DNA from 2 places in the Mesorhizobium sp. M1088 genome. Region 2 is predicted to be linked to the other one. Evidence: predicted binding sites of a transcription regulator. Region 2 holds the regulator's gene; the other holds the start of a gene.
The links. The regulator LexA, encoded in region 2, represses DNA repair genes until DNA is damaged. The targets are predictions, from matches to a motif close to TGTTCNNNNTGTGTTCNG.
Positions count from the first base shown of each region.

Region 1: a site for LexA is predicted at 10,492-10,509, ahead of NKH49_RS26325 (ImuA family protein). Genes of this name have one in related genera too.

Region 1 covers NZ_JAMYMO010000032.1:43,853-55,547, reverse strand. The annotation lists gene NKH49_RS26380 (SDR family oxidoreductase) at 1-621, shown strand, start outside; gene NKH49_RS26375 (hypothetical protein) at 730-1,044, shown strand; gene NKH49_RS26370 (cupin domain-containing protein) at 1,056-1,466, shown strand; gene NKH49_RS26365 (CBS domain-containing protein) at 1,500-1,766, shown strand; partial or broken gene NKH49_RS26360 (response regulator transcription factor) at 1,849-2,492, shown strand; gene NKH49_RS26355 (response regulator) at 2,479-2,874, shown strand; partial or broken gene NKH49_RS26350 (response regulator transcription factor) at 2,864-3,256, shown strand; gene NKH49_RS26345 (SOS response-associated peptidase family protein) at 3,327-3,917, shown strand; gene ligD (non-homologous end-joining DNA ligase) at 3,944-4,936, opposite strand; gene NKH49_RS26335 (error-prone DNA polymerase) at 5,007-8,267, opposite strand; gene NKH49_RS26330 (Y-family DNA polymerase) at 8,264-9,787, opposite strand; gene NKH49_RS26325 (ImuA family protein) at 9,702-10,460, opposite strand; partial or broken gene NKH49_RS26320 (DUF6088 family protein) at 10,685-11,158, shown strand; gene NKH49_RS26315 (hypothetical protein) at 11,586-11,695, shown strand, end outside.
Region 2 covers NZ_JAMYMO010000016.1:13,784-25,478, forward strand. The annotation lists gene gltX (glutamate--tRNA ligase) at 1-811, opposite strand, end outside; gene NKH49_RS19265 (ComEC/Rec2 family competence protein) at 908-3,373, shown strand; gene lexA (transcriptional repressor LexA) at 3,367-4,101, opposite strand; gene kynU (kynureninase) at 4,549-5,796, shown strand; gene NKH49_RS19280 (hormone-sensitive lipase) at 5,892-6,722, shown strand; gene NKH49_RS19285 (molybdopterin molybdotransferase MoeA) at 6,730-7,935, opposite strand; gene moaC (cyclic pyranopterin monophosphate synthase MoaC) at 7,935-8,441, opposite strand; gene trpC (indole-3-glycerol phosphate synthase TrpC) at 8,445-9,257, opposite strand; gene trpD (anthranilate phosphoribosyltransferase) at 9,261-10,271, opposite strand; gene NKH49_RS19305 (SurA N-terminal domain-containing protein) at 10,268-11,695, opposite strand, start outside.

The DNA.
Region 1 (11,695 bases), on a different contig from region 2:
AAAGTGCTCGCCGGAGCGCAGACCGTCATCGACCTGGCAAATTCGCCCTCCTTCGAGGATAAGGCAGTTCTGGAGTTCTTCGAGACTTCCGGCCGGAACTTGCTCGCAGCAGAAAAGCTGGCGGGCGTGACGCACCACGTCGCACTTTCGATCGTGGGGGCCGAGCGTCTGCCCGATAGCGGCTATATGCGCGCCAAGATTGCCCAGGAAAAGCTCATTCGGAGCTCCGGCATCCCCTACACCATCGTCCACTCGACGCAGTTTTTCGAGTTTCTTGGCGGCATCGCGCAGTCAGGAACGGTCGGCGACATCACCACAGTCCCGAGTGCCTATTTTCAGCCAATCGCGTCTAACGACGTCGCGGACATCATGACCGAGGTTGCGCTCTCGCCGCCGGTCAACGGCGCGATCGAGATCGCGGGTCCGGAGCCGGTCCGCATGAGCGAGCTTGTCGCGCGGTTTTTGAAGGCTACGAACGATCCGCGCAAAGTTACCGCGGATCCCCATGCGCGATATTTTGGCACGCTGCTGGACGACCACTCGCTCGTGCCAAGCGACCATCCGCGCATCGGCACAACGCGCTTCGAAGACTGGTTCAGCCACGCCTCCCTGCACGGATGATATGTGGCCCGCGCGCCTCAAGGTCAAGCAGGACGAGACAATCCTGAAGCTCAACCTCCTTCGGGTCCAGCTATGAGACCGGCAGAAATAAATGCAGGAAATGATGAAATGCCTTACTATGTAAGAGAACAAGCTGACGGCAATGGTTCCTCTGGATTCTACGTCTACAACGACGAGAAATACATCGCCGGCCCGCGGTTCGAAGGTTGTCAGGCTACGAACTACATCGAGACACTGACTGACGGCCGCTATATAGCAAAGGCTGACAGAACCACGGTCATGCGAGGCCGCAGAAGTAACGGCAAACTTGTACTGCGCGAGAAGCGCGATCATCAACCCCATCTGCTCGCGCCGCGTCCCCTCGGCGAGAGCCTGATCCCCGGCCGCCCCTCCCATCGGCTGGCGATCCCCAATCACAACTAGGAGCCAAGACAATGATCAGGACTACACTCCTCATCGCTGCTGTCGCAGCCATCTCCGCAACCGGCGCTCTGGCCGACGATTCGCACGGCCCCAGGGCCACGCTGGTCTACGACCAGCCGCTACCCAATGTTCCAGGCAAGAGCATCAAGGGCGTGCTTGTCGAATATGAGCCCGGCGGCAGTTCCCAGGCGCACACTCACGCAAAGTCGGCATTCATCTATGCCACGGTCCTCGAAGGAGCAATCAACACTCAGGTCAATCACGGTCCGATAAAGACTTATCGGGCCGGCGAAAACTTTTCTGAGTTTCCGGGTGATCATCACACCTTCGAGGAGAATGCCAGCAAGACGGAACGCGCGCGCATGCTTGCCGTGTTCGTTGTCGATACGAACGACACCAACCTGACGACATCCGAAAAATGAGCTCGACAGCAGGCGATCTCTCGGAGGATTTTGATGCAAATCGAACAACTCAACTCGATGACGAAGGCTCGGCTGATGGTGCTCGACGCCAATGCAGCGGTGCAAGTCGCTGCTCTTTCGCTTTCGAAGCCCGGTATTGGTCTCGTCGTCGTGTGTGACGACAATGGAGCGGCTGCAGGCGTGCTAAGCAAATCCGACCTCATCCGCCACCTCACCGGCGCAGGATCGCCGACGCCGCCGGCCGCACAATGCATGGATTTCCGTAGGGTGCAGTCGGGAATGGTGGGACTAGGTTACTGAGGTGAGTCCATCAGTCCAGATTCAATTGCTGAGCAAGTTGCTGCACGAAGCGCCAACAATCCCCTGAAGGGAGGTCTGCGCCGTGACTGATCATATTGTCCTCGTGGTAGATGATGACGAGCGCGTTCGGGAGGCTCTGAGCGAGTTGCTCGCTTCACACGGACTGCGTGCCCTCGCCTTTGGATCGGCTGGGCGCTATGTCAGCGCGGACAAGCCAGACCTTCCAGCCTGCTTAATCCTCGATGTCGAGTTGCCGGATATCAGCGGGCTCGATTTGCAGAAGCAGATCGCGGGAAGGGATCATCCACCGATCGTCTTCATAACAGGGCATGGCGACATCCCGTCATCCGTCCGGGCTATCAAGGATGGCGCGGTAGATTTCCTGACCAAGCCTTTCAGCGATTCTGATCTCATGGCCGCAATTCGCGTGGCGATCGCCCGCGACCGAGAAATCAGATCGGAGCGCGCTGAACTTGGCGTGTTGAAGCAGCGCCATCAGGAACTCACGCCACGCGAGCGTGAGGCGCTGCCGCTTGTGGTGAGTGGCCTGCTCAACAAGCAGGCCGCCGCCGAGCTTGGGATCAGCGAGGTCACTTTGCAAATCCACAGAAGAAACGTCGTGCAGAAGATATGGCAGCGTCCCTTGCCGATCTCGTGCGTATCGCCGAGCGACTGGAAATACCGATAACCCACTCGCGCCGGGCGGCAGGGAGTGAGCGTGAGTAAGCATAAACCTATTGTGGCGGTGGTCGACGACGATCCAAGACTTCTCGAGTCAATCGAGGAGCTCCTCGAATCCGCTGGCTATGTGGCCCGCAGCTTCTCGTCGGCGCAACAACTGTTGATCTGCGGGCTAACGGGGCTCGATGTGCTGATCACCGACATCGGAATGCCTGGCATGGATGGCTTTGAACTTCGTGACCTGGTGAACAGGGCACGCCCGGAGCTGCCGGTCTTCCTGATCACAGGTCGTCACGAGATAGTCGATCAGGACCGAGCGAAGGGGATGAGCGGGTTCTTCCGGAAGCCCTTCGATGCCCACGCCCTACTTGCGGCCATCGGCGAGACTTTGCGCAACCATGACGCGGAGGACGGATATGAGAGTTGACCAGCCGCTCTTATGGAGATCGGCGCCGTTATCGCAGCAGCGGAAGGGTGAAGCGGACCCGGTGCTCGTCATTATTGTCGATGACGATACGTCTGTTCGGGAGGCCCTGTCGGAATTGATCCTGTCGGCGGGTTTCCAGCCAGTCTCCTTTGCCTCGACCCGCGAATTGCTTGACTCCGATGTGTTGGACAGTCCAGGTTGCCTCATCGTCGACGTGCGCATGCCAGGAGCGAGCGGTCTCGATCTGCAGCGTCATCTGGCCCAAAACGGCAATCCCAAGCCATTGATATTCCTGACCGGGCATGGCGACATTCCGATGACTGTCCAAGCGATGAAGGCCGGCGCGGTGGATTTTCTCACCAAGCCTGTGCGGGACCAAACCTTTGCACTCATCGTCGTTCGAACATAACAAGAACACGGTCGCGCTGCGATGGCGATCGAACAGAGGACCGATGTGCAATGACTATCGATTGATGGTGGATGTCGCTTCGATCGTGGAGGACTTCGCCGACCTCAAGATCAAGATCCGTTTCGGCGAAGGCGCGCCGAACATCGAGGCGCGCGAAGACATCAAGATCACGGACATGGCGCCGATCATCAGGACGATCGAGGGCGTGCTCAGCGAAGGCGATATGGTGCAACGGCGCTGGAGCTGGCCCGGACCGAACAAGCGGCCCGTTTATGATTTCCGTTCAGAGGGCCGAGAGTTCTCGTCGAACCGGTACCTGATCGTGGCGGACGGCTTCTACGAGTTCACCGATCCGGAAGACCCCAAGAAGAGGCGCAAGGACAAGTGGCTCTTCACAAAGAAGGAGGAGCCGATCTTCTGCATCGCCGGCATCTGGCGTGAAACGCCTGAGGTCGGCGAGGCATTCACCATGCTGACGATGGAGCCAGGACCCGACATCGCGCCCTACCACGACCGGCAGATCGTAATCCTCGATCGCAGCGCGTGGGCGGATTGGCTCGACCCTTCGGTGTCGGCCAAGTCGCTGATCAAGCCCCTTTCACCCGGCACGCTGCAGGTGGAGCAAGTCGGATGAATGAACCGGTCGGCGACCGATGCCGATCAGGGATGGGGCACGGAACGCACCACCTGCCGGGCTGGCTTATCCTGCCGCTCACCTTGATACGAAACCTGACGCAGGAGATTGTCTTCCGTCCAGGTGAGATAGGCGACCTCGACCACCATTTCAGGCCTGACCCAATGGACGCGCGACAGCTCAAGCGGCGAGCCGAACCGGCTCTCACGTGGCGGTGGCGCGTCGAGGGGCATTCGAGCTGCCTGAAGTGGTCCAAGCCGGCCAGCCAATCGCTTGAGCTCTGCAACCGTGATGCCCGTGCCGGCGCGGCCAGCGTACATCAGACGCCCATCCTCGGTGTAGTGGCCGAGAAGCAGCGAGCCGATATGCGGGCGGCTTCCCGTCGGATCGGTCCAGCCGACGACGATGAATTCCTCTCTGTTGAGACACTTTGACTTGACCCATAGCCCGCGATTGCCGGATGCATAGGCGCTGTCGATCCGCTTTGAGATAGCGCCCTCGAGTGCAAGCCGGCAGGCGTGCTTGCGGAACGCAGGCCCGTCGCCGATCACGTGGTCGCTGAAGCGCAGGCCGGGCATGTCGTTCGAAAACAGGCCTTCCAGCCGCGCCTTGCGAGCGATCAGCGGCAGCTTCGCAATGCTTTCTCCGTTCAGAAACAGAAGATCGAAAGCAAAGAAGGCAAGATCGCCCGTGTGGCCCTCGTCCATAGCGGCCTGCAGGCGGCTGAAGGAGGTCACGCCGTCGGCCCGAACGGCGCACAGCTCCCCGTCGACATATGCTTCTTCCACCGGGAGCGCGCGCAGCGCCGCTATCGTCGCTTGATAGCGATGCGACCAATCGAGGCCGGTGCGGGTGAGCAAGCGGATGTCGCTGCCGTCGATCCGCGCGTGCATGCGGTATCCGTCGTACTTGATTTCGTGAAGCCAGTTCGGGCCGTCGGGCGCTTCGTCGGCGAGGCGCGTGAGCTGGGGCTTGATCCATTTCGGCGGATGCGTTTTGTTCGGCTTTGTGGGATTCACCGTCTTGCGCGCCAATTGAGATAAAGCGTCGTCATGTGGGCGAGACTACCACATGATAACCGCCGCAGCTCTATCGGAAATCCCGCGTCTTCACCTTGATGCGGTCGATGTGCTCGTAGGGATCGACGATATCGCGCGTTTTCGGCATGCCGCGCGGATCAACGCCCGATCCGCCATGATGGGCCTCGTCACCGCGGCCGTGTGGCAATGGAAATGGCGTGTCGCGGTTTCCGACGCTGGCGAGTTCGGCCGAAAGATCGGTCAACTCGTGGGCAACGAGATGCACCACCTCCCCTTCCCGCTGGATGCGGCCGCGCACGCCGAGCATGGCCGACGAAAGAAGCACGCGCCGGAATTTCTCGAACACCTTGACCCAGACAACGACGTTGGCGGCGCCGGTCTCATCCTCCATGGTGAGGAACATGACGCCTTTGGCCGAGCCCGGCCTTTGCCGCACCAGCACCAGGCCAGCGGCCTCGAGCCATCGTTTGTCCCTCGCCTGCATGGCTTCCTGGCAAGTCACGATGCGACGCCGGCGTAGATCGGCGCGTAGAAACGACACCGGATGGCTGCGCAAGGTCAGCCCGACATGACCGTAATCCTCGACAACCTCGCGCCCGGCCGTCATCGGTCTGAGCGTGATGACAGGCTCGTGGATTTCAGGCACCGTTTTCTGTTCACGGGACGTGGCGGCCGCGAACAGCGGCAAAGGTTCATCGCGCAGCGCCTTAATCGCCCAGAGCGCATCGCGGCGGGCAAGGTTCAGATCCGGCAGAAAGGCGTCGGCCTCGGCGAGCTGGACAAGGGAAGCCGCCGGCACGCCGGCGCGGCGCCAGAGATCGTCAACCGAGACGAAGGGCTCATCGGCCCGCGCAGCAATGATCGCCGCCCCGTCATCATTGGCGAGACCCTTCACCATGCGCAGACCGAGGCGGACAGCGAAGCGATCTTCGGCATCGGTCGGCTCCAGCGTGCAATCCCAGCGGCTTGCATTGACGCAGACCGGACGCACCTCGACGCCATGATCGCGAGCATCACGCACGATCTGGGCCGGCAGATAGAAGCCCATCGGCTGCGAATTCAGCAACGCGGCACAGAAGACATCCGGATGCCAGCACTTCATCCAGGATGAGGCGTAGGCGATCAGCGCGAAGGAAGCGGCGTGGCTTTCGGGGAAGCCGTAGCTGCCGAACCCTTCGAGTTGCGAGAAGGTCTTTTCCGCAAACTCCGGGGTGTAGCCGTTGGCGATCATCCCGTTGATCAGCTTGTCGCGGAATTTCGAGACGCCGCCAGTGTGCTTGAAGGTGGCCATGGCGCGCCGCAGCTGGTCGGCCTCGCCGGCTGAAAAGCCGGCGCAGACCATCGAGACCTGCATCGCCTGCTCCTGAAACAGCGGCACGCCGAGCGTCTTGCCTAAAACGCGCTCCAGCTCCGGTGTTGGAAACGTCACCTCTTCCGTCCCGTCGCGCCGGCGAAGATAGGGATGGACCATGTCGCCCTGGATCGGGCCGGGTCGGACAATCGCGACCTCGATGACCAGGTCGTAGAAGGTTCGGGGCTTCATGCGTGGCAGCATCGACATCTGCGCGCGGGATTCGATCTGGAAGACGCCGAGTGTGTCGGCCTTCCTGATCATGGCGTAGGTGCGCGGATCCTCGGCCGGGATCGTCGCCAGGTCGAGGGCGATGCCCTTATGTTCGGACAGGAGATCGAATGATCGTTTCATGCAGGTCAGCATTCCGAGCGCCAGCACGTCGACCTTCATGAATTTCAGCGCGTCGATGTCGTCCTTGTCCCACTCCACGATCTGGCGATCCTTCATCGCCGCTGGCTCGATTGGCACGAGATCGTCGAGCCGGTCATGCGTCAGGACAAAACCGCCCGGATGCTGCGAGAGGTGACGCGGCGTGCCGGCAAGTTGCGCGGCGAGTTCAAGGGTCAGCCGCAGCCGCCGGTCGCCGAGATTGAGATTGAGCTCGCCGGCGCGCTGCTCATCCACTGCTTCGCCATGGCCCCAGACCTGCGAGGACAGAAGTTTGGTCATGTCCTCGGGCAGGCCGAGCGCCTTGCCGACATCACGGACAGCACCCTTGGTGCGATAGCGGATGACGGTGGAGCAAAGTGCTGCGTGATCGCGCCCGTAGGTTTCATAAACCCACTGCATGACGATCTCGCGCCGTTCATGCTCGAAATCGACATCGATGTCGGGCGGCTCGCGCCGCTCCTGCGAAACGAAGCGCTCGAACAGAAGGTTGTTGCGTTCCGGATCGATGGAGGTGATGCCAAGCACATAGCAGACGGCGGAATTGGCGGCCGAGCCGCGGCCCTGGCAGAGGATGTCCCGGCTGCGGGCGAAGCGGACGATCGAGTTGACGGTCAGGAAGTACGGCGCATATTTGAGCGTCTCGATCAGCCGCAGCTCGTGCTTCAGGATCTTGATCACCTTGTCGGGCAAGCCCTCGGGGTAACGGCGGGCTGCACCTTCCCAGGTCAGTTTTTCCAGCGCCTGCTGGGCGGTGAGACCCGGCATCGTTTTTTCCTCGGGGTATTGATAGGCGAGCTCGTCGAGCGAGAACCGGCAGCGGCCGGCGATTTCGGCGGTGCACGCCAGCGCCTCGGGGTAACGGCTGAACAGCCGCGCCATTTCATCGCCCGGTTTGAGATAGCGATCGGCATGACGTTCGCGCCGGAAGCCGGCGTCATCGATGGTGACGTTGTGGCGAATGCAGGTGACGACATCCTGCATCATGCGGCGGGCCGGCTCGTGGAAAAGCACATCGTTGGTGACGACGGTGGAGACGCGCATCGCGGCCGCCAGGTTAGCCAGCTCGTAAAGCCGGAGCTGGTCGTTCGGACGCCTGCGCAAGGTGAGCGCCAGATAGGCGCGATCGCCGAAAGCCTCGCGCAGCCGCCGCAGCCGGACGGCGCAAAGATCATCGGCTTCGTCCGGCACGAGCACCGCCATCAGTCCCTCGCCATAGGCGACGACATCATCCCATTCGAGATGACACTTTGCCTTGCCGGCCCTGCCCTTGCCGAGCGACAGCAGGCGGCAGAGCCGCGAATAGGCCAGTCGGTCGGTTGGATAGGCTAGGATCGACATGCCGTCGGCGAGATCGAGACGGCAGCCGACGATCAGCCGGACGCCTGTCGTTTTGGCCGCTTCATGCGCGCGCACGATGCCGGCAAGCGAATTGCGATCGACGACGGCGAGCGCCTCGATGCCGAGCAGCGCCGCCTGCGCAAACAGCTCCTCGCAGGATGATGTTCCACGCAGGAACGAGAAATGCGAGGTCACCTGCAACTCGGCATATCGGGTGGCGCCTGTCATCCGAAGATCCCGTGAATGAACCATTTGTGCGATCCGGTCGCGGCATCCTCCCCGTCGCCGGCACGGAAGACCCAGTAGCGTTCGCCGTTCTCATCCTCGACGTGAAAATAGTCCCTCACCGCCGCGAGCTCGGCGTCGCGCTTCCACCATTCCCCGAACACGCGTTCCGGACCGTCCGCCCGTTTCACGCGCCGGCGGACGCCGCGCCAGGTAAAGGTCACGGGCGGATGGTCGGGAAGAAGTGCTACCGTCTCGATCGGCTCGGGTCGTGGCAACAGCCGAGTTGGGCGCGGCCAATGGCCGGGCCAGCCCTCGCCGGTATCAGGCGCCATCGGCGCGATACGTTGAACCGACCGTTCGGGAACATCGCTCTGCACCGGGGCGAAGCGATAGAGCCGGTTCTCGCCGACACGGTTGGCGAGGATGTCGATCACATCCGACACATCGGGTTCGGGCGCCTCGGCGAGCGCGGAAATCATCTGCTTGGCCCGCAGCGGCTCGGCAACGGTCGCGGCAAGCCGCATCAGCTCGATGCCGAACCCTGGATCGATAGTTTCTATTTTATCTGTGAGAAGCCGGGTCAAGCGCTTCGTGTCACGCACCGGCATTGCAGTGCCGATACGGATCGCCTCGACGCGGTTATCGACACGGAAGAACAGAAGATCGAGCCGGCGTGCGCCAAGCCCTTGCGTCTCGAGTGAGGCGCATAGTTCGGCGACCAGCTTGCCGGTATAGCGGGCGATGGTCTCTGCCGCGCCGATCGGCTCGGCAAAATTGCGGCGTACCTCGACGATTTCCTGCGGTCGGATCGGTTCTATCGGTTCATTCACCCGCCCGAACGCCTGGTCAAGGCGGCGACCGGGTTCCGGTCCGAAACGCAAGGCGAGCGACGCGCGTGGCGTAGCGGCGAGGTCCGCAATTGTCTCGAAGCCGAGCCGACGCAGACCATCGATCGTCACGGCGGGTAAGCGAAGCGCCGCGATCGGCAAAGGCTGGATCGCCTGTGCGATCTCACCAGATGGAACCACAAGGATCTGCCGCGTGCCGAAGCGCGCCAGCGCGTGGGCTGCACCCCATGTATCAGCGAACGCGGCACGCGCGGCTAGACCGGAGCCGCCAAGTCGCTCCACCATATCGGTGAGCATTGCCGCCTCGCCGCCGTGCAGATGGTCGGCGCCGGTCGTATCGATCACAATGCCGTCCGGCGCATCGGCAGCGACGATCGGCGCATAGCGACGTAGCGCCCACAGCGCCAACCGCTCGAGCGCCATGGCGTCGGCATCGGGCTCGGCATCATGGACGATCAGGCCCGGGACCAGCGCCTGTGCCTTGCTCGCCGGAATGCCTATGCGCAGGCCCGCTGCGTGGGCTGCAGCATCAGCGGCAAGCACGACACGGCGGCGCCCGTCACGGCCGATGAGGACGAGCGGCGTCTCAGGCGGAGGCGCGGCGGCGCCCGATTTCCTTCTGAAGCGGTCTGTCGGCCACATCGGAAGGAAGAGCGATACGACCCTTGGCATCGCAAGCCTCCACTATGAAATCTGCACTCTCTCCTGCACGGCATCGGATCAGTTCAACGTGCCAGCGCGCCCGTCCAATCCCCGGCACCGGCAATGGTGTCGACGGCAGGACCGACACCCGCCAGCGTGTCTCGGCGGCGGTTGGCTGCTCAAAATCCGTTGCCTCCGTCTGCCGACGCCAGCGGCGAATGGCGATGCCGATGGCGCCGGAGCTTTCGGCGGCAAGCTGCAGCCGCCGTGAGACCGTCATCGAAAGCCGGGCAATCTCGGCAACGACAGCGCCAAAACCGCCGCGAAGACCCTCTTCGAAACAGGCGAGAACGGATTTTTCGTCGCCGGCTTCGACATAGATTACCCGTCCCGGAGGAAGGCCGGCCTGTTCGATTGCAGGCGCGAAAAGATCGGGCCGGGTAACGCACCACAGCACCTTGCCCACCGTGCGCGCGGCAATACCGGCAGCGAAGAGTGCCGCGGCTGCGCCATCGACGGCGCCATTGCCACCGCCTGCGACCTCGTGCAGACCGCCAAAAGCCAATCCCCCTCCCGGCAGAACCCTGTCAATCGCGGCCACTCCGAACGGCAAAACCGTACGCTCGCGTGCATTTCCGCCTTCGAGGCGCGCGATGCGTTCTCGAAGGTCGGAAATGGCAGCAGGGGGCGCCGATACACTCATCTGACCCTTGAAACGCGGAAAGCCTGTTATATGTTCTACATTTGTTCTCGTCTTGGTTAAGAGGCAACCGGGACAATGTCGTGCCCCTGCGGAAGGAGGCATTCGAGGCTCTCGGATAGTCCAGAGCGCGGGCCATAGGGCCATATACTTCAATGCGAAAATGCGAGTTCCGTTTGTGGAGTTTGGGCGCCGCGGATGTCCGAAAATTGTAGCATATTTCGGACATGCCCAAAGTTAAGCCCGATGCCGATCTTCGCTCGCGCCTGTTTGCCCGCATTGAGTCCAAACCCGACGAGGTCTGGACCCCCGGCGACTTCGCCGATCTCGGCGCACGCGCCGCCGTCGACAAAACCCTGCAGCGCCTGGCAACCGCCGGGGAGCTGCGCCGGATCGACCGAGGCCTCTATGACCGGCCGCGCACGAACAACCTGACTGGCCGCGCCACCGTGCCGGATTATCGCGCTGTGATCCGCGCCGTCACGCGCCGCGATCGGGCGCGCGCCGTCATCGATGGAATGACGGCCGCCAACGACCTCGGCCTGACGACCGCCGTCCCCGCCCGGATAGAAGTGCTGGTCGATGCGCGGTTGAAGCCAATCAAGCTCGGCACGCAGGAAATCCACTTCAAATACGCTGCCCCTAGCCGCCTCTATTGGGCGGATCGGCCGGGGATGCGGGTCGTCCAGGCCTTGCATTGGATGCAGGACATGCTGACCCAGAAGGGCGAACGGAAGCGTATCCAGGCGACGTTGCGCCGCGTGTTTGCCGACCCAAAGCACGGCGAGGCCATTCGCGAGGATTCTGCGGGCCAGTCTCTCCGCCGTGCCGATCTGGATGCAGGAGTTCCTCCGCGAAATCCTGAGGGCGGACCCGCACGAGGCGAAGCCATGAGTACCGATGCTTACCGCCAGATCATCGCGGCATCCCCACGTGACCGGCTCGACCTGTTCCTCGCCACGGCCAATCGGATCGGAGCTCCGGTGGGCAATGTCGAAAAGGATTTCTGGGTCTGCTGGACCCTCAATTCGCTCTACCACGAACGGCCTGAGGGGGAGCCGCGGATGGTCTTTTCCATATCGGGGATGACGCTTGCCAGCGTGTGGCCGTCATAAGGATTGCCGGGCAGTGCCTTTGAATTCCGTCCCAGGCGCCGATAAGCAATCGACTAAGCAGATGGGGGTCACGAGCGCGGTCAACACGGCCCTTCGCTTGGTCGAAGGCGAATGCCGCGGCGA
Region 2 (11,695 bases):
CAAGCCTCGCCAGATAGTTGAGCAGCGCCTCCGGCAGGTAGCCCATGGCGCGATAGGCTTCGACGCCAAGCGCACCGTGCCGCTTCGACAGCTTGGCGCCGTCGGCACCGTGGATCAACGGGATATGCGACATCGACGGCACCTCCCAGCCCATGGCCTGATAGATTACGGTCTGGCGTGCGGCGTTGGTCAAATGATCGTCGCCGCGGATGATGTGGGTAATGCCCATGTCGTGATCGTCGACGACGACGGCATGCATGTAGGTGGGATTGCCGTCCGAGCGCAGAATAATGAAATCGTCGAGATCCTTGTTGGGAAAGCGCACGTCGCCCTGGACGCGGTCATGCACCACCGTCTCGCCGTCTGTCGGCGCCTTGATGCGGATCGCCCCCTTGGCGCCGGGCGGCGCCTCCGACGGGTCGCGGTCGCGCCAGCGCCCATCATAGCGGGGCGGAAGCCCCTTGGCTCGCGCTGCCTCGCGCATCGCCTCCAGCTCCGCCGGCGTCGCGTAGCAGTAATAGGCCTTGCCCGAGCGCACCAGCTCCTCGGCCACCTCGCGATGGCGCGGCGCGCGCTCGAACTGCGAGACAGGTGCGCCGTCCCAGGTGAGTCCGAGCCAGGAAAGTCCGTCGAGAATGGCTGCCGTCGCCGCATCGGTGGAGCGCTCGCGGTCGGTGTCCTCGATGCGCAGCAGCATCGTGCCGCCCGTGTGCTTGGCATACAGCCAGTTGAACAGCGCCGTGCGCGCGCCGCCAATGTGCAGATAGCCGGTGGGCGAGGGGGCAAAACGGGTGACGACCTTATCGGGCATGGAACTCTCAGGCGGGCGAAGGAAGTGGGTTTGCGGACTTTCGCGCGTTGCGCGTTCATGTAGCATAGGAGGTAGAGGGCGCAAGGGGCAGACCCGATGGCTGTGCGAGGCCGTGGTGCGGGCGAGGGCGAGGACGTTGGCAGCGACGTCAGCGAACGCTTGCTGTTTGCCGCTCCCCCGCCTGTCCTGCCGGCACCGGCATTGCTACCTGCTCCGCGCTTCGATGCTCCGTCGCTGCCGGCCAGCGACCCAGCAGCGGTTCTCGGGCCCGCGGGCGAGCCCATCGTACGCCTGCCCAGGCGTTTCCGCCTCCCGTCACCGTCCCGTATCCGCAACAGCGTAACCACGGCGGCCGGTCTGGAACTCGACCGCGGCATCGCCTTCCTGCTGGTGCCGGTGTTCCTCGCATGCGGGGTGGTCGTTTATTTCGGGCTGTCGGTGGAGCCGGCCTTTCCACAGCCGATCGCAATCGCGCTCCTCGCGACCCTTTGTGCCGTCGCCTCGCGGTCATGGCCCAGGACGCGCCTGTGCTTCATGGTGGCGCTGCTCTGCGCGCTTGGCGTACTTGCCGCCAAGTTCGAGACATGGCGTGTCGGAACGCATATGCTCGGCTCCGAAATCTCGACGCGGCTGACGGGTCGCGTCGTATCGTACGAGCCCATGGCGAGCGGCCGCATCAGGCTGACAATCGATGTGATCTCAACCGCCAGGCCGACACTGCGCTACATGCCGGAACGGGTCCGCGTTTCGGCGATGAAGATACCGGCTGAGCTGACCGCCGGTTCCGAGATCACCGGCTATGTGCGGCTGCTGCCGCCGACCGGCCCGGTGCGGCCCGACAGCTATGATTTCTCCTTCGACAGCTATTTCGCCGGTATCGGCGGCAGCGGCTTTTTTCTCGGCAATCCGAAAATCGTGTCGTCGGACAGCATGCCGCTTGCCGCGCAGCTTTCTTCCGCGATCGAAGACGCGCGTGAATCCATCGCCGACCATATCCGCAGCCGCATCGGCGGTGCCGAGGGCGAGATTGCTGCTGCGCTGATCGTCGGCGTGCGCGCCGGCATTCCCGAGGAGATCAACGAAGCGATGCGGCGCACCGGCATCTACCACATCATCTCCATCTCGGGGCTGCATATGGCGTTGGTCGCCGGCACCATCATGGCGCTGCTGCGGGGTGCCTTCGCGCTGTTTCCCGATTTCTCATCGCGACGGCCGGTCAAGAAATATGCCGCGGCCGCCGCGCTTTTTTCGATTGCGGCCTACCTCGTCTTTTCCGGCATTGTCGTGGCGGCCGAACGCAGCTTCATCATGCTGGCGGTGATGCTTATCGCCGTGCTGTTCGACCGGGCCGCGCTCACCATGCGCAACCTGGCGATCTCGGCCATCGCGGTCATCCTGGTGTCGCCGCACGAGGTGGTCGGTCCGAGTTTCCAGATGTCCTTCGCCGCGACGGCGGCCCTTGTCGGCGCCTATGCAGGCTGGTCCGATTACCGCGCCGGCAGGGCCACCACGCCGCCGCCGCGGCAGTCGCCGCTACGCTTTGCCACTCGAAAGGTCCTGCTGGGCATGTGCGGTCTGGCGATGACCTCGATCATTGCAGGGAGCGCCACGGCGCTTTTCGCCATATGGCATTTCCAGCGCGTGGCGCCGCTCAGCCTGTTCGCCAATCTGGCCATCATGCCCATCGTCTCACTGGTCGTCATGCCCTTCGCCGTTCTCAGCGCGCTGGCGATGCCGTTCGGTGCGGATGGCCCTTTTCTCTATGTCATGGGCAAGGGGCTGACGGCGATGATCGCCCTGTCCGGGTGGATCTCGGAGCGCTCGCCGATCGATGCGGTCGGGCTGATTTCGCTGAGATCCGTCCTTCTGGTGACGATCGCCCTCGTCATTGCCAGCATGGCGACGACGTGGTTGCGGCTGGCGGCACTTCCTTTTGCGCTCGCCGGCTTGCTGACGACAACGCAGACACGCATACCCGACGTATTGGTCTCGGAGGACGCACGGCTGGTCGCGCTGCCGATCGGCAGCGGTGAACTCGCGGTCAACCGGGCACGCCCGAATGAGTTCACCATCGACAACTGGAAACGCGCGCTCACATCAGAGGCTATCGTCACGCCGGAAACACCTGGAAAGAACGACCCGCAATTCGACATTGCCGATCCGGCCGACCTACCGCCGGGCATGCCGTTCATTTGCACGGACGGCCTCTGCCTTGCCAGGCATCCATCCGGCGCGATCATCGCGCAAGCCAAGGACCGCGATACTGCGCGGCCAGCCTGCGCCTTTGCCAGCTTGATCGTCATCGACGACGCCACCGCCCATAACCCCTGCTACTACGACCGGCTGGTCCTCGTCGTCACCAAACGGCAACTGGCGCGCGCGGGAAGTGCCGCCGTCTATTTCGATCCACAAGCGGCAACACGCGCCGAGATCCGCTTCGCCGTCGAAAAATCATACCGGCCCTGGCACGTGCAGCGGAAATTTTCACGCGCGGCACGGGGCCTGCCGCCATACCGCCGGGCCGACAACCCCAAAGCCGGCGCCAAGGGCGGAGCTCAGTAGCGGCGGATCAGTCCGACGAGCTTGCCCTGCACCTTGACCCTGTCTGGTCCGAAGATGCGCGTCTCGTAGGCCGGATTGGCGGCTTCCAGGGCGATCGAGGCGCCCTTGCGGCGGAACCGCTTCAGCGTCGCTTCCTCCTCGTCGACCAGTGCCACCACGATCTCACCGGGGCTCGCCGTATCGGCATTGCGGATGATCACCGTGTCGCCGTCGAAAATGCCGGCCTCGATCATCGAATCGCCTTTGACCTCGAGCGCATAATGCTCGCCGCCCATGATCATATCCGGCGGCACCGAAATCGAATGCGTCTGGTGCTGGATGGCGTCGATCGGCACACCGGCAGCGATGCGGCCCATCACCGGGATCGAAACGGCGGCGACGACATCGTCGTCATTTCCGGCTGCGGGCACGCGCGACGATGTCGGCTTGCCTTGCCGAGGGGCGCCTTGCCCAAGACTACCCTGGATGACACTCGGCGAGAACTTGCGTGCCGCATTGAGGCCGGGGGCGATCGAGTCAGGCAGGCGTAGCACCTCCAGCGCACGGGCCCGGTTGGGCAAACGGCGAATGAAGCCGCGCTCCTCCAGCGCCGTAATCAGCCGGTGGATTCCGGATTTGGAAGCCAGGTCGAGCGCTTCCTTCATCTCGTCGAATGAAGGCGGGATACCGCTTTCCTTCAACCTTTCGTGGATGAACATAAGCAGTTCGTGTTGTTTGCGTGTCAGCATAGCGACCCCCAACAGAATCAGAAAAACAAACCCAGAACAAACACTATCTGTTCCAGTTGTGTTCCGCAACTGTTTAAAGTTTAATGAATGCGTTAAGGCTCGGGAAACAAACGACGTCCCCTACCGGCGTACCGCATTTTCACCGCCGCGAGCCTCATCGCCTTGATTCTGCTTTCGTTTGCGCCCTTCTGGCCTCCTAGAAGGCGGCACTGGCATCGGCCGTCGGTCGGCAAAAGGCACGGAATTGAACCCGTATCGACTGTGCGGTTTGGTCAATGCACCGTGAACGAAACGAACTCAAAACGCCAACCTCGGGTTAAGTCCCGGTTTCCACCGCCTGGTCAGGCTGCTTCTCGCCGGTGGAGCCTTGCTGCGCGCAACCAAGTAATGGAAGAACAGTCGATGCGTGTCCGGCGTTGCGTTGGATCTTGGGGGAGCAGACAAATCATGACAGGAATTCCCGATCTCGTGGCCATAAAGGCGATGGATGCCGCGGATCCGCTGCGCGCGATGCGCGACCGCTTTGTGTTGCCGCAAGGAGTGATCTATCTCGACGGCAATTCGCTAGGAGCTGCTTCACGTGCCGCTTTCGATGAACTGCACAAGGCCGCGACCGAAGAATGGTCGCATGATCTCATCCGCGCATGGAACACGGCCGGCTGGTTCAACATGCCGCTTGAACTTGGCGACCAGCTCGGGCGCCTGATCGGGGCCGCGGCCGGCCAGACAGTGGTCTGCGACACGACATCGGTCAATATCTACAAGCTGCTGCACGCCGCCATGGCCATGCGACCGGAGCGGCAGGTCATCGTCGCCGAGGGCGATAGTTTTCCGACGGACCTCTACATGGCCGAGGGTGTGGTTTCGACGCGAAAAGATACGCTGCTGCGCCTCTCGGGAGTCGACGCGCCGACCATCGAAGAGCTGATCGACGAACGCACCGCTGTGGTGCTGGTCAACCACGTCAACTATAAGTCGGGCGAACTGCGCGACATGCCGGCGCTGACGCGCAGGGCTCAGGAAGCCGGGGCGATGATCGTCTGGGATCTCTGCCACACCGCCGGCGCGATGCCAGTCGAACTCGACAAGGCAAACGCCGATTTTGCCGTTGGCTGCACCTACAAATATCTGAATGGCGGCCCGGGCGCGCCTGCCTTCATCTATGCGGCTGAGCGGCATCTTTCCGACATCCAGCAGCCGCTCACCGGCTGGTGGGGCCATGCACGGCCCTTCGCCTTCGAGCCAGGCTATGCGGCCGGCACCGGCATCCGCCGGTTTCTGTGCGGCACGCAGCCGGTCTTGTCGATGCGCACGCTGAAGGGCGCGCTCGACATCTGGAACGATGTCGACATGACGGCGGTGCGCAAGAAGAGCATCGCGCTGGCGGATCTGTTCATCGAGCTTGTCGAGGCAAAGTGCGGCACTTACGGGCTCACGCTCGAAAGCACGCGCGATGGGGAAAAACGCGGCAGCCAGATTTCATTCATGCATGAGCATGGCTACCAGGTCATGCGCGCGCTGATCGAACGTGGCGTGATCGGCGATTTTCGCGCGCCATCGACCATGCGCTTCGGCTTCACCCCGCTCTATGTCGGCTATGCCGATGTCTGGCAGGCCGCCAAAGTGCTTGAGGACATCCTGCACACCGGTGCGTGGAAGGATGCGCGCTTCGCCATCAAAGCAGCTGTCACTTGAGATTGATGCGAGAGCTGGAATCGTGAGGCTGGCGACGACGCGCCGCGCGATGCTTACGGCTACGCTGCAGGGCCATATGCCAGGGAGGGCGCAGGGTGTTCGAACGTCACATTGCCGATTGGGACAACGCCTATGCCAACAGCGCCAACATAGCCGGCAGCGATCGCTGGCCGGCGGCCTGGATCGAGCCCGCGCGGGTTTTCCGCGACGTGCTTTCGACCGAGGGCAGGGCGCGGCTCGACATGGCCTATGGCGACAATCCACGCAACCGGCTCGATCTTTTCCTGCCGGCCATCAAGCCCAAGGGACTCGTGGTGTTCGTTCATGGCGGCTACTGGATGGAATTCGACAAGAATTTCTGGTCGCATCTTGCCGCTGGCCCTGTTGATCGCGGCTATGCGGTGGCGATGCCGTCCTACACGCTCTGTCCGCAGATACGCATTGGCGGCATCGTCAAGGAAGTCGGCGCGGCGATCGGCAAGGCGGCGGCGATCGTTGCAGGGCCGCTGATGCTGACCGGGCACTCGGCCGGCGGCCATCTTGTTAGCCGGATGGTTACGGCGACGACGCCGCTGGCGCCCGAAGTCGTCCGGCGCGTTCGTCATGTAGTGTCGATCTCGGGGGTGCACGATTTGCGCCCGATCATGCGCACCGGCATGAACGAGACGCTGGCGATCGATGAGGCCGAGGCGCAGGCCGAAAGCCCGGTGCTGCTGCGCCCGATGGACAAGGCCCGCCTGACCTGCTGGGCCGGCGGCGGCGAGCGCGCTGAATTCCTGCGTCAGAGCGCGTTGCTGGCCAACATCTGGATCGGCCTGGGTACCGCGACCAGCTCGGTGGTCGAGCCTGACCGGCATCATTTCAACATCATCGACGGTTTGGCCGATCCAGACCATCCGCTGACCCGGACCTTGATTTCGGAGTGAGGCAGGTTCAGCGTAGCATCAGTACGTCGCAGGGGGAGCCCGCCGCCGCGGCAGGCGCGAACGGCGCGCGAACGATCAGCCCGTCGGCATCGGCCAGCATTTTCAGCATCGAGGAGTCCTGGATGCCGAACGGCGTCGCCACGAGCGTACCGGCGTCATCAATGACAACAGCCCGCACATAATCTTGCCTGAGATCGTTGGCCGGCATGGCGGCACCGAGCCGTGCCCGACGTATATCCTGCTGAAAGGCGCGGCCGCCGAGCCGCGCCAGCAGCGGCTTCAGGAAGAGCTGAGTGCAGACCAGGCTTGCCACCGGATTGCCGGGCAGGCCGATGCAGCGAATGTCTCCCAGCCGCCCGAACATCAGTGGCTTGCCCGGCCGCATGGCGATCTTCCAGAAATCGAGCGTCATGCCTTGCCCGGTCAGCACCTCATGGACGAAGTCGTGGTCACCGACCGAGGCACCGCCCAGCGTGACGATGACGTTCGCGCCAGCCTTCACGGCCTTTTCAACCAGCGCAGCGATCGCCTCCCTGCGGTCCGGCGCGATGCCAAGGTCGAGCGCGCGCGCACCGACCGACTGTGCGGCAGCGGCGACACCATAGGCGTTGGAGGAGATGATCTGGTCGGGGCCAAGATCGCTGCCCGGCGGCAGCAATTCGTCGCCGGTGGCGATGATGGCGACCAGCGGCCGTTTGACCACGCGCACCTCGGGGTGATTGGCCGATGCCGCCAGCGATAAGGCCGCCGGGTCGAGCAGGCGGCCTTTGGGCAGCAGGACATCGCCCTTGGCGAAATCGAGCCCGAGGCGGCGGATGTTGCGCCCCTGCACCGTCGGTTCCGTCACTTCGACGCTGCTGCCACCGAGATCGCGGGCGTTCTCCTGGATGACGATAGTGTCGGCGCCTTCGGGAAGCGGTGCGCCGGTAAAGATGCGCACGGCCTGCCGCTGCTGCACCGTTCCGGCAAAGCCGCGTCCGGCCGGCGCCATGCCGACCACCGAAAGCCTTGCCGGTACGGACGCGATATCGGCCGCCCGCACGGCATAGCCGTCCATGGCGGAGGCGTTGAACGGCGGCTGGGTGCGGAGCGCCACAACCGGCTCCGCCAGCACGCGGTCGGCGGCATCCAGCAGTGCGACGCGTTCGCCCGGCAGCGCTGCTGCGCCGTCCAGCAGGCGCTCGAGCGCCTCGGCAACTGGGACCAGCGCCATTATCGGCCTGCCTCGGTGGCCCCGTCTCCGGTGATCTTGTAGTCGCCGGATTTGCCGCCGGTCTTTTCGACCAGCCTGATGCCGGAGATGACCATGGCGCGGTCGACCGCCTTGGCCATGTCGTAGATGGTCAGGCAAGCGACCGAGACGGCACTCAGAGCCTCCATCTCAACGCCGGTCTTGCCGGTGACGCGGGTCAATGCTGTCACCTTCAGGCCGGGCAGCGCGGCGTCCGCCTCGATATCGACAGATATCCTGGTCAGCAGCAGCGGATGGCAAAGCGGGATCAGTTCATGCGTCTTCTTGGCCGCCATGATGCCGGCAATGCGCGCGGTGCCCAGCACGTCGCCCTTCTTGGCGTCGCCGGCGAGGATCATGTCCAGCGTCTCGGGCCGCATCGCGACAAAGCCTTCTGCGACTGCCGTGCGCACCGTCACAGCCTTGTCGCCGACATCGACCATGTTGGCTTCGCCCTGCGCGCCAAGATGGGTGAGGGTGGCCGCCATCCCTCAAACGGCCTCTGCCGGCGCCTTGCCCGTCAACAGCAGGCGCGTTGCCGCGGCCACGTCCTGCTGGCGCATCAGGCTCTCGCCGACCAGGAAAGTCGCAATTCCGCTCTGCTCCAGCCGGCGGCAATCGTCGTGCGAAAAGATACCGCTCTCGCTGACCAGATGGCGGTCGGCCGGCACCATCGCTGCCAGCCGCTCCGAGGTCTGCAGGCTGGTTTCGAAGGTCCGGAGATTGCGGTTGTTGATACCGATCAGTCGCGACGACAGCTGCAGCGCGCGTTCCATTTCAGCCTCGTCATGCACTTCGACTAGCGCGTCCATGCCGAGCCCGAACGCTGTCGCTTCGAGTTCTCTTGCCAACTCGTCGTCGACGCTGGCCATGATGATCAGGATGGCATCGGCACCCCATGCCCTGGCCTCGTAGACCTGATAGGGGTCGAACAGGAAATCCTTGCGCAGGGCAGGCAGCTCGACGGCAGCGCGCGCAGTGGTGAGGAATTCGGGCGCGCCTTGGAAGGAGGGTGCGTCGGTCAGCACCGAAAGGCAGGCGGCACCGCCCTTCGCATAGGCCCTGGCCAGCGCCGGCGGATCAAAATCGGCGCGGATCAGGCCTTTGGATGGGCTAGCCTTCTTGATTTCGGCAATCAGCGCGAACCTGCCGGATTTGCGCTTTGCTTCAAGGGCGGAAAGAAAGCCGCGCGGCGCGTCGGCATCCGTCGCCCGTGCCTTGATCTCAGCCAGCGGCACGCGCGCCTTGGCCGCCGTGATCTCGTCGCGCTTGTAAGCCTCGATCTTGCGCAGGATGTCGGACATGGTTTAACCGTTCGAAATCTCGATCAGCCTGTCGAGCACTTTCAGCGCGCGGCCGCTGTCGATGGCCTGCGCCGCCGTTACCATGCCGTCGGCGAGGGTCGTCGCTGTGCCGGCCACCACCAGCCCGGCGCCGGCATTCATCAGCACCGTATCGCGAAAGGCGCCGGCGGCGCCGCCCAGCATGTCGCGCAGTGCCTGGGCGTTGTGGGCGGCGTCGCCGCCGCGCAACTCGTCCTTGGTGTGCCGCTTCAGTCCGACGGCTTCCGGGGTCAGCGTAAAGCTGCGGATCTCGCCGCCGGCCAATTCGGCGACAAGTGTCTCGCCGGTGGTGGTGATCTCGTCATAGCCGTCGCCATGGACGATCCAGGCATGGTCGGCACCAAGTTCCTTCAACGTTTCTGCCACCGGCATGATCCATTCGGGCAGGAACACGCCGACCATCTGCCGTCTGACACTCGCCGGATTGGAAAGCGGCCCCAGCAGGTTGAAGATGGTGCGGGTTCCGAGCTCGACCCGGGTCGGGCCGACATGCTTCATCGCCGGGTGATGCGCCGGCGCGAACATGAAGCCAACGCCGGCCTCGTGGATGCAGCGGCCGATCGTCTCCGGAGGGATGTCAATCTTGACGCCCAATGCGATCAGCACATCGGCGGCGCCGGTCAGCGAGGACAGTCCGCGATTGCCGTGCTTGGCGACGGGCACGCCGCTGCCGGCGATGACGAAAGCGGATGCGGTCGAAATATTGACGCTGTGCGAATTGTCGCCGCCGGTGCCGACAATGTCGATGGCACCCTCGGGAGCTTCGACACGCAGCATCTTGGCGCGCATGGTGGCGACGGCGCCGGCGATCTCGCTGACGGTCTCACCGCGCACGCGCAATGCCATCAGGAAGCCGCCGATCTGGCCGGGGGTAGCATCGCCGGACATGATGATGTCGAAGGCCTCGCGCGCCTCCTCGAAGGAAAGAGCGCTGCCGGCGGCGACCTTGGCGATGTGGATCTTCAGCGCGCTCATCTGGCCAAGGCTTGGGTTACGGCCGCCTGATCGATGCGGACGTCATATTGCGTCTGCAACTGCGCGACCAACTGGTCGAGCAGGTCGTCGGACATGCCCGAGGTGAAGGACTTCTGTGCGTCCTGGGGCACTGAGCTGGCATCGGCCCCGGCAGGCTCGAACACCTCGGCAACCTTGAACAGGATCTGTCCGTCGCCCGTAGGTGAGGGGATCAACCCGGTGCCGCCTTCGCCGACGCCGAACATCGCGGCGGCGCCTTCCTTGCCGAAATCGACGTCGTCCGCATCGCGCTTGACGCCGCGCTTGGTCTGCTTTTCGAGCTTGAGCTCACCGGCGATCACCTCGAGCGTGACGCCAGCCTTGAGACGCTTCTCGAGCTCCTGTGCTTTTGCGGTGAGCCGTTTGGTGGTCTCCGCCGCGGTCCAGTCGGCCACGACCTTCTGGCGGACTTCGTCCAATGTGCGGTCGCGGGCAGGCGTGATCGCGCTCACGTCGTAGAAGACGAAGCCGTTATCGGCGGTGGTAAGGCCTTCATTGTCGGTTCCGGGTTCGGATTCGAACACCGCCTTGATGAGTGCCGGCGATTCCGGCAGGTCTTTGACGATGCTTCCATCCGGCCGTTGGCCGGTGCGGTCGATGGCATCGATGGTGACGACCTTCAGCTTCAATTTGGCGGCTGCCTCGGCGAGCGAACTGCCCGAGGCGCGTGTATCCTCGTAATTGTCGTGCACGTCCAGCAAGATGCGGCTTGCCTCGCCCAGTGCCAGGTCCTTGCGGATCTGCTCGGACACTTCGGCCAGCGGCTTCACCACTTCGGGCTTGATGTCGGTGACGCGCAGCAGAACGGGACCAAAGGCGCCCTGTACGACCGGGCTGACCTCATTGACGTTCAGTTTGAAGGCAGCATCGGCGACCGCCTTGTCGGCGATCTTGTCCTTGGCCAGCGTGCCGAGCAGCGTGTCTGCCGGCGTCTTGCCTTCGGCAGCGACGATCTTGTCGAAGGTCGCGCCGGTCCTGAGCGAATCGAGCGCCGCCTTTGCGGCATCAGGTGTCTTGAACACAAGCTGCTCGATGGTGCGCATCTCCGGCGTGGTGTAGCGCGCCTTGTTCTTATTGTAGTCGTCGCTGACCTGTTGGTCGGTCACCGCGCTCAAATCCATGATGTCTTCCGGTTCGAGCCTGACATAGGAGAACTTACGGTATTCGGGAGCGGCGTAGGTTTTCTTGTTTTCCTCGAAATAGGCCGAAAGCGCGCTGTCGGACGGAGCTTCTATCGGTTCGACCAGCGATTTCGGCAAGGTCAGGTAGTCGATGGTGCGATCTTCGCCGCGATAGAGCGCGACCGCCTTGAAGAATGTATCCGGGGCCTTGAGGCCGTCCGAAACCGCCTCGACGATCTGCTGGCGGACCGCGACCTGGGCGCG